Regions from separate parts of the Pedobacter sp. KLB.chiD genome, predicted to be linked through region 2. Evidence: riboswitches for the same ligand, from Rfam matches in the RefSeq annotation. Region 2 holds a riboswitch; the other holds the start of a gene.
The links. Region 2 has a riboswitch for fluoride ahead of ACK1I8_RS00330 (hypothetical protein). Riboswitches for the same ligand answer to the same signal wherever they lie in the genome.
Positions count from the first base shown of each region.

Region 1: linked by a shared signal. The riboswitch ahead of ACK1I8_RS19705 (voltage-gated chloride channel family protein) and the one ahead of ACK1I8_RS00330 (hypothetical protein) in region 2 are both predicted to bind fluoride.

Region 1 covers NZ_CP178207.1:4,763,257-4,767,691, forward strand. Annotated here, with positions in the region: gene ACK1I8_RS19700 (transposase) at 1-296, shown strand, start outside; gene ACK1I8_RS19705 (voltage-gated chloride channel family protein) at 356-1,645, opposite strand; fluoride riboswitch at 1,665-1,727, opposite strand; gene ACK1I8_RS19710 (tryptophan 2,3-dioxygenase family protein) at 1,792-2,757, shown strand; gene ACK1I8_RS19715 (branched-chain amino acid aminotransferase) at 2,902-3,966, shown strand; gene ACK1I8_RS19720 (DUF4920 domain-containing protein) at 4,125-4,435, opposite strand, start outside.
Region 2 covers NZ_CP178207.1:66,164-70,598, forward strand. Annotated here, with positions in the region: gene eno (phosphopyruvate hydratase) at 1-1,189, opposite strand, end outside; gene ACK1I8_RS00325 (EamA family transporter) at 1,248-1,661, opposite strand; gene ACK1I8_RS00330 (hypothetical protein) at 1,666-2,220, opposite strand; fluoride riboswitch at 2,263-2,331, opposite strand; gene ACK1I8_RS00335 (four-helix bundle copper-binding protein) at 2,733-2,897, shown strand.

The sequences.
Region 1 (4,435 bases), 610 kb from region 2:
TCTTTCAATCCTATGCATTGGCATTTAATATCCAGCATAAAAGAATAGGTACATTATTTCAAACGCCATTTAAACGTGCTCAGATAAACGACGAATCATATTTTACAAGGCTCGTTTATTATATTCATTCTAATCCTCAAAAGCATAATCTTATTTCCGATTTCAGAGATTGGAAATGGAGCTCTTACAGTCGGATTCTACTTGAAACCACTACTAAATTAAAGAAACAAGAAGTACTGAATTGGTTTGGAGGGAAAAAAGAATATCTACAATTTCACTCTGGACATTCAGGGTAATATCATGTTTGATAAGCTTTGACAACCTTACAGGCCTCTTGTTGAGAAGGTTGTCAAAGCTATCTTAAAAACTGATGCCTCTTCAACAACAAGTGCTTCGGCGCCCCGATAGTCTGCGATTTATAAATCCCGGTGTGGCCCGAAAACAGGTAAGCCGTAACACAGGCCAGTGCAATATAAATCCCGGATGACGCACCAAATAACTCTATTCCCATAAAAATACAGGCTAAAGGTGTGTTCGCTGCCCCAGCAAAAACGGCCACGAAACCCATGCCTGCCAGCAGGCTTATCGGCAAGGGGATAAAAAAACTTAAAAAGCTACCCAGTGTGGCCCCGATAAAAAAAAGTGGAGTAACCTCACCACCTTTAAATCCTGCACTCAAGGTAAGTGCAGTTAGAAATAATTTAATCGCAAAGGTATAAGAGGCCTCTTGTTTTATAAAAGATTCTGAAATTGCCGGAATTCCCAAGCCGATATATCGTGTATTCCCGATGAGGTAAATAATTCCAACTAAAATTATTCCGCCAATAAACGGACGCAAAGGTGGGTATTTAATTTTGGTAAAAAGGGTGGATAACGAATGGTTTAATGCAGAAAAGCTTCTAGCGGCAAGACCAAACAATATGCCTGCGCCTAAAGATGATAATAGGTTTATCGAATCTATTTCTGGTACAGTGGTTACCGAATAATGTGTATGCCCAACCCCCCAGGCCTTGCAGGCATAATCGGCAATAATTGCTGTGATAAATGATGGAAGAATTGAACTGTAGGTTAAGCTTCCAATCACAAAAACCTCCAGTCCGAACACAGCACCTGCTAAGGGTGTTCCAAAAACAGAGGCAAAACCTGCACTAATCCCGCAGATGAGGATCACTTTCCTGTCTCTGGTTTTAAGTTTAAGCAGTTTTGTAAACTGGTCGGCAAAGGCTCCTCCAATTTGGACCGCTGTACCCTCTCTTCCGGCCGATCCGCCAAATAAATGGGTAATAATCGTACCTGCAAAAATGAGTGGCGCCATCATCAGTGGAATTACATTTTTTGGCGATTGTAATTCTTCAATCAAAAGATTGTTTCCCTTAACAACCTTCGTACCCCAGTAATGATAAGAAAGACCAATTATAATACCTGCAATAGGCAAGAAGGCGATCATCCACAGGTGTTGCTCGCGATAATCGGTTGCCCAGTTTAATGTTGCCAAAAACAGGGCAGAAGCTGAGCCAATAATTGCACCTAACATGGCAGAAATGAACAGCCACTTTATCGTGCTCGTTAGAAGTAATCCGAAGTCGATCTTAATAAAGTGTTTGATAGACAGAAGAAATCCTTCTGTTAGTTTGTTAACAGGCATTTGAATTCAATTTTAAATAAAAATCGTAGGAGTCATCAGCCTGTTTGGGCGGTTTTGGCGGTACCCCATCGCCGTTGTTTCAAATGTATAAAATTTAGTTATTTGTTGCAAAATCTTTATCACCTTTGTGCAGCTAACTTTAAACCATGGATTTTACACCCGAGATAAAAGACAAACTACATCGACTGCAGGAAAAATACACGGCAATGGGACAGGATATGGCATCATACCTTGATGGTCTTTTATATGCCGATTTCTTAACGTATTGGGATTATATCCATCTGGATACTTTGCTGAGCCTGCAAAGTCCTAAAACACCGATACCTGACGAAGAGATTTTCATTATGTACCACCAGATTACCGAGCTTTATTTTAAGCTTGCCCTGCACGAGTGCAGGCAGATTGCGGAACATGAAAATTTAACCGCAGAATTTTTTACTGCACGGGTAAAACGGATCAATGCTTATTTCAATGCCTTAACCAACTCATTTGAGGTTATGGTTGATGGTATGGAGAAAGAACAGTTCTTGAAATTTCGCATGTCGTTGTTGCCTGCCAGTGGGTTCCAATCGGGGCAGTACCGGATGATTGAGATCTGTGCTACGGATTTTATCCGGTTAGTAGACAAGTCCAAACGGGAAGAACTAAGCACTGCAACAATAGAAGAACAATTCGAACATATTTATTGGAAATTTGGAGCCACTGAACTGGCTTCCGGTAAGCAAACTTTAACTTTAAAGCAATTTATCAATAAGTATGCCGCTCAGTTTCTGCAATTGGCCAAAAACCGAATTTCAACTAATTTTTCGGCGCTATACCATAACTTGCAGGCTAATGGAGCAGATGTTTCCGCCCTTGCTGATGAATTACGTAAACTTGATCTGTACGTTAACGTAGAATGGCCTTTATCGCATTATAAATCGGCTGTACGTTATTTGGAGAAAGATCCGGTTGATATTGCCGCAACGGGCGGAACCAACTGGCAAAAGTATCTGCCTCCGCGTTTTCAGAAGCGAATCTTTTATCCGTTTCTATGGACCGATATGCAAATGGAGGAGTGGGGTAAAGGCTGGGTGCTTAGTGTACTTAAAACACTCAAAAACAAAGATTAATATTGCAAAAAGCTATTAAAAAAGGCTGCTTTTTCTTAATTTGCGCAAATAACCAATGATTGAATTATAAAATGACAGCATGATTGAATGGCATGACACAATCATTCACGCATTCAAAAATCAGTTATTCAAAATTAATAAATTATGACCGAGACATTAGATATAAAAATCACCAAAACAGATCAAACACGATTAACGGTTACTGATTTTTCACAATTACCTTTCGGTAAGGTTTTTACCGATCACATGTTCACTGCCGATTATGAGGATGGCGAATGGAAAAATTTACAGATTCTTCCTTACGGCCCTATTCCGATGAGCCCGGCAATTTCTGCACTTCATTACGGACAGGCAATTTTCGAAGGATTAAAGGCTTATCGTCAGCCAAATGGAAAAATCAGCGTGTTCCGTGCCGATAAAAACTTCGAGCGTTTTAACAAATCAGCAGCCAGGATGTCGATGCCGGCTGTTCCTGAAGAAATTTTTATGCAGGGTTTGGCTGCGCTGATCAATATTGATGAGAAGTGGGTGCCAAATCAGGAAGATTACGCTTTGTATATCCGTCCGGTGATGTTTGCAATGGATCCTTACTTGGGGGTTAAGGCATCAGATACCTATAAATTTGTTTTGTTAACTACGCCAACAGGTCCATATTACAGTAGTGCATTAAAAGTTAAAATAGAAACTGAATTTACACGTGCAGACGAAGGAGGGGTTGGTTTTGCCAAAACTGCGGGAAATTATGCCCGTTCATTGTATCCTTTTGAGCAAGCTAAAAAAGAAGGCTACGATCAATTGATCTGGACAGATTCAGTAACCCATGAGTTTATTGAAGAAGCCGGAACAGCCAACTTGCTTTTTGTAATTAATGGTAAATTGATTACGCCATCTGTGCGCAGTACCGTTTTAGATGGTGTAACCCGTGATACGATTATCAAGCTGGCTAAAGAAGCTGGAGTAGAAGTTGAAGAGCGTAGGGTTTCTGTTCAGGAAGTAATTGAAGGGATAGAGAACGGAAGCTTGACCGAAGCTTTTGCCGCCGGAACTGCAGCAACAGTAACGCACGTAGGCGAAATGGGTTATAATGGTCAGATCTATAAGTTGACCGATCCTGCTACAAGACATATTTCAAACGGCATTTCTAAAAAACTAAATGATATCCGTTACGGTTTAGCGCCTGATGAATTTGGCTGGAACTGGGTTTTGTAAGCTGAAACCATAGAAAATAACAAACCCCGATAGATACTCTGCATCGGGGTTATTTTTTGTCTCGTTTTCCTGTTTCGTCATGCTGAATTTATTTCAGCATCTTTAAGACCCTGAAATAAATTCAGGGTGACGAATACTATCATGTTTAATTCTGGGAATTACTTATCTAAAATCACCACACCCTTAGCTTCAAAAGCGAGTTCTTTTTTTGGTTCAGTAATTTTGGCAACTTCTTCAGGAGATTTTTTAGCATCTTCTGCATAATGACGCAAGGTTTCTACTGAGATGGTTTGTTTCTTGGCTAAGCCATCCAAAACCACTTTTTTGCCTACGATATCCATTGGCATAAAGAAAGCATAATCTTTAAAAGTTACCCGCATAGGGTCGCCATTTGGCATTTCTAATGTCATCCAGCAGCCTTTTTTCTTACATACATCAACTACTTTACCTTCGATTTTCATATCGACAG
Region 2 (4,435 bases):
CCCTTTCAGAGCGGCAGCCACTTCCTGTTTTGATGTGCCCCGCACCGGTAGCGACAACCAGATCCGCAATTGTCGTGTCTTCAGTTTCACCACTGCGGTGAGAAATAAAGCAATTGTAACCGTTTTTTTGGGCTAGTTCTACGGCCTTTAGCGTTTCGGAAACTGTACCGATCTGGTTCAATTTAATCAGTACGCTGTTTGCAATGCCCTGGTCGATTCCCTGCTGGATAATACTCGGGTTGGTGCAGAATATATCATCTCCAACCAATTCCACTTTGTCTCCCAAAAGGCTGGTCAGCTTTTTCCATCCCTCCCAATCGTTTTCGCCCAACCCGTCTTCCAACAGGATAATTGGGTACTCTTTTAACCATCCTTCCCAAAAGCCAATCATTTCATCTGTTGTGATCCGTTCTTTAGAACTTTTATAAAATTCATATTTTCCATTATTCCACATTTCGCTGGTCGCTGGGTCAAGACAAAGGGAAATATCCTTGCCTGGAGCAAAACCGGCAATATGTATCGCTTCCATGATGATTTGGACGGCTTCCTCATTAGAACTCAGATTTGGCGCAAACCCACCTTCGTCACCAACTCCGGTATAATAGCCTTTCGCTTTTAGCAGACTTCTCAGGGAATGAAAAACAGCTTCGCCCATACGGATACTTTCCTTAAACGAGGGGGCGTTATGAGGGGCAATCATAAATTCCTGAAAATCGATGTTGTTATCAGAATGCCTTCCCCCATTAATGACATTCATGCACGGTACGGGCATTACGTAACCTTCCCTTTCCACTAGCTGCCTATACAAGGGAATCCCTTTTGCAACGGCCGAAGCCCGGGCGAAGGCGATTGAGGCCGCAAGCATCGCATTTGCGCCGAGCCTTGATTTATTCTCGGTTCCATCCAGACCAATTATATGATCATCGAAGGCCTGCTGACCCTCAAAGGATAAGCCGGTGACTGATTTGCCGACTTCGACGTTAATCCCTTTTACTGCTTTTTCCACGCCTTTACCATTATAGCGCTCTGGATCACCATCTCTAAGCTCTACGGCTTCTTTTTCACCCGTACTTGCCCCGGATGGAGAAATACCCCTTGCTGTTGTTCCGTTAAGAGTGACTTCTACTTCTACTGTCGGATTGCCCCTGGAATCCAAAATTTCACGGGCATGAATTTTAGTTAATTTCATAGTTTTTTGTTTTATATTGATTTTTAGTATTTCGGTTGCTTACAAATAATTGAGTTTCTCAAAAGATCAAAACCAGTGTTCCCCCAATGATCAGCAGGGCACCAAAGAATACTTTCAGGGTAAGAGCTTCTTTCAGGAACACCATTGCAAGTATAATAGTTAGGGCAACACTCAACTTATCAACAGGGGCGACCTGGGACACTTTCCCGATCTGCAAAGCCTTGTAGTAGAATATCCAGGACAAGCCGGTGGCAAGGCCAGATAAAAAAAGAAATAGCAGGTTATGCTTTGACAGTTCCGTAATTCCTTTAAGTTCGCCTCTGGCCATTACGATCCCCCAGGCTACAATCAGTATTACCACCGTTCGTATGGCAGTAGCCAAATCAGAATTGACATTGGTTACGCCGACTTTTGCAAAGATGGCCGTAAGGGAAGCAAAGAAAGCTGATAATAGCGCGTAGATCCACCACATAGTTTTATGTTAATTTTCCGTTATTGAATAATTCCAAAGTAAATGAGTACAAGAACCGTTGCTCCGGCAATGATCCGGTAAATGCCGAACCAGCGGAAAGAATGCTTTTGAAGATAGGTGATGAAAGAGCGGATGGCCATCCATACATCCCACCCGCACCTGCTTTACTTAAATGAATGATCGTAGTTAGATTCGGTTCATGGGAAGGGCGTAGACGCTTAACGGTGTTTTTAATCAGTCCTGAAGCAATCTGATCTGCACTAGCAACTAGTAGCGCAATGGTAATAAGAACCTGCCAAATTTTTTTGCAGAAATTCTGGAAGAGGCAATAAATAATGAAGGCATAAAAAGGAAGCCAAAAACGCTTATCACTGGCCCAGTACATGATCGTATCCCAGAATGCATTATGGTGCTGATTTATCCACAAGAACCATTCAGTTTCAACCGGCAGGACCATTGCTAACACTGATCTCACTTTGGCAGACAGACAAAGTAAGACAAGCGCAATTAAGATAGCTGCCAGCAATAAGAGTTGAGAATTTATTTTTAATTTTTTCACCTACAATACTTTGACCGGCAGATTTTATTACCTGCTGGAATTTCTATTGTAGGCGCCATCAGCTTTTGAAAAAAGCGGTTGAATCGGAAGGACACCATTTCCGTATTGCAAATATAATACTAATAAAATGATGTGCAAAATCTTAAAGTAGGTGTTGAGAATTTAATTTATCACTATTCCTCCTTATTTGAATACGAGAACCAGTTTCTTATTCTTCTACCGTTTAAACAAGCATCATATCACGGGATTAAAGCTTTTCTTAAACAAAATGAAACCGCCTGGAAATAACCATGTTATCTATATAGGAATTTTTTTTATAACCCTAAAAAATTAAAGTTATGGGATACCATGAATGGAAAAACTGTATTGATGCATGCTTAAAGTGTGCTTCAATTTGCAATCATTGTGCAAGTTCATGCACTCAGGAAGAAGACGTGAAAATGATGGCGCGGTGTATTGAGCTTGATATGCAATGTGCAGCCATCTGCTACTCTGCCGCTCAATTGATGAGTATGGGTAGCTCTTTTGCTCAAGACATTTGCCGTATTTGCGCAGATATTTGCCAGCAATGCGGAGATGAGTGTAGTAATCATCATACCCAGCATTGTCAGGAATGTGCAGATGCTTGTAAGGCTTGTGCGGAAGAATGCAGAAGAATGACAGGAGTAGCTGCTTAAGATGCCAATCACCGTGAGCATTAATTGATTAAGGGCAGCATTCTAGTTGCCCTTTCATTTTTATAAATAGGCAAATTTATTCCATTCATTTTATTTTCATTATTCCCTCATTATTTGATATTTACCAAGGTTTGAGGTTGTTCTTGGTATGTCCTTTCTCTAGCCTTAAAAAAATGGGTTTTTTAGGATATGATTCTCATAAACTCATTCCATTATTCAAATAAGAATTTCAGTTTTTGATGATGAGTACTTGATAATTCGAATTCTATGAAAATGAAGGCTAGATGCGAGTTGAGGAATGCATTAAATAATGCATGAACTTTCAATTCCCGCTTCATCAAATTATTTCAAAAAACAAAAAATACAAATTTCATTTCAATGGCGGTGTTAAATCAATCACGTTGTTAAACCGAGGGTATGTACCTTCTAAATTAAATGCAAGCTACATGGCATTTGCGCATAATTGTAAAAAAATTTAGACCAAACGGATTTCCCCCCGTTTATCCTATAATTGAATAATATTCAAGCTGATCGATGTTCGCAATTGAAACTAATCCACATGCTTATTTGGCTAATTAGATAGCAGTTTATGGAGTTCAACACTGATGTCTAGACAATTGGTGTTTTATAAATAGTTGCGGTATATCTTAATTTTAGGGAAAATTCTAAAAAGTTCGAACCGAAAAATTCAATTTAATCTATTGTAAGTGACTTATTTTCAAGTTCTTAATGTTTAAAAAATAAGAGGCATACTTTTTAGATGCCTCATATTGCCACTTAGTAGGGTCAACCCGCGGAAGTTCGACCCTTTTTGAGCATTGTGAAGCTGTGGTTAATTTTGATAAAGTTTTGAACAACAAGATGGAGGGACAGTATAGGAAAAAGAAATTATTCGATGACAATCGAAAGTAGGGTGAGAAATATCGTAACCTAATATTTGTTGATATTTTGTAACGGTTTTGTTGCGGTTTATCCTCTCATCTTTTTAGATTAATGCAGATTTTAGCGCCTATATATTTAGGTTGTTAAATTTGAAGGGTTTGAAAGTTAAGCAGGTACCAAATTGCTCTATAATTGGAGTCGTCTTGCTGTACCTGATTATCTCTTTGGGCAATATCTTTTTTTTATCCAACCTCTCCCTTTTAGAGTCCGCCCGGGGAATAAAATCAGCTGCGCAGTACAAAGGTAGCTTTTCTCCGCTTGGAAAGGATTCAAAAATTACCAGACAATTTAAGTGTATCCTTGATGAACGCAAGAAAACCGTGCTTCCTGTTTTGGAAGCTTTTCTTATCGGCGTCATCTTATTTTTGGGGCTTTCGCTTTTAGCCTCTAACCTAAACAGGTATTTTCTTGAGATCAGATACAGGATTGCCGGATCAGTCCCAATTTATATTTCCAACCAGGTCTTTCGGATCTGAGATTTATCTCAATTTTCTTTTATTGACAGGTCCTTCAAATGATGAAGTGACGACGGCCGGTTAATCACCGTGTTTCCTGTCCAAGACGTCCGTCAAATCTTTTTCCTTAAATTTTAATTT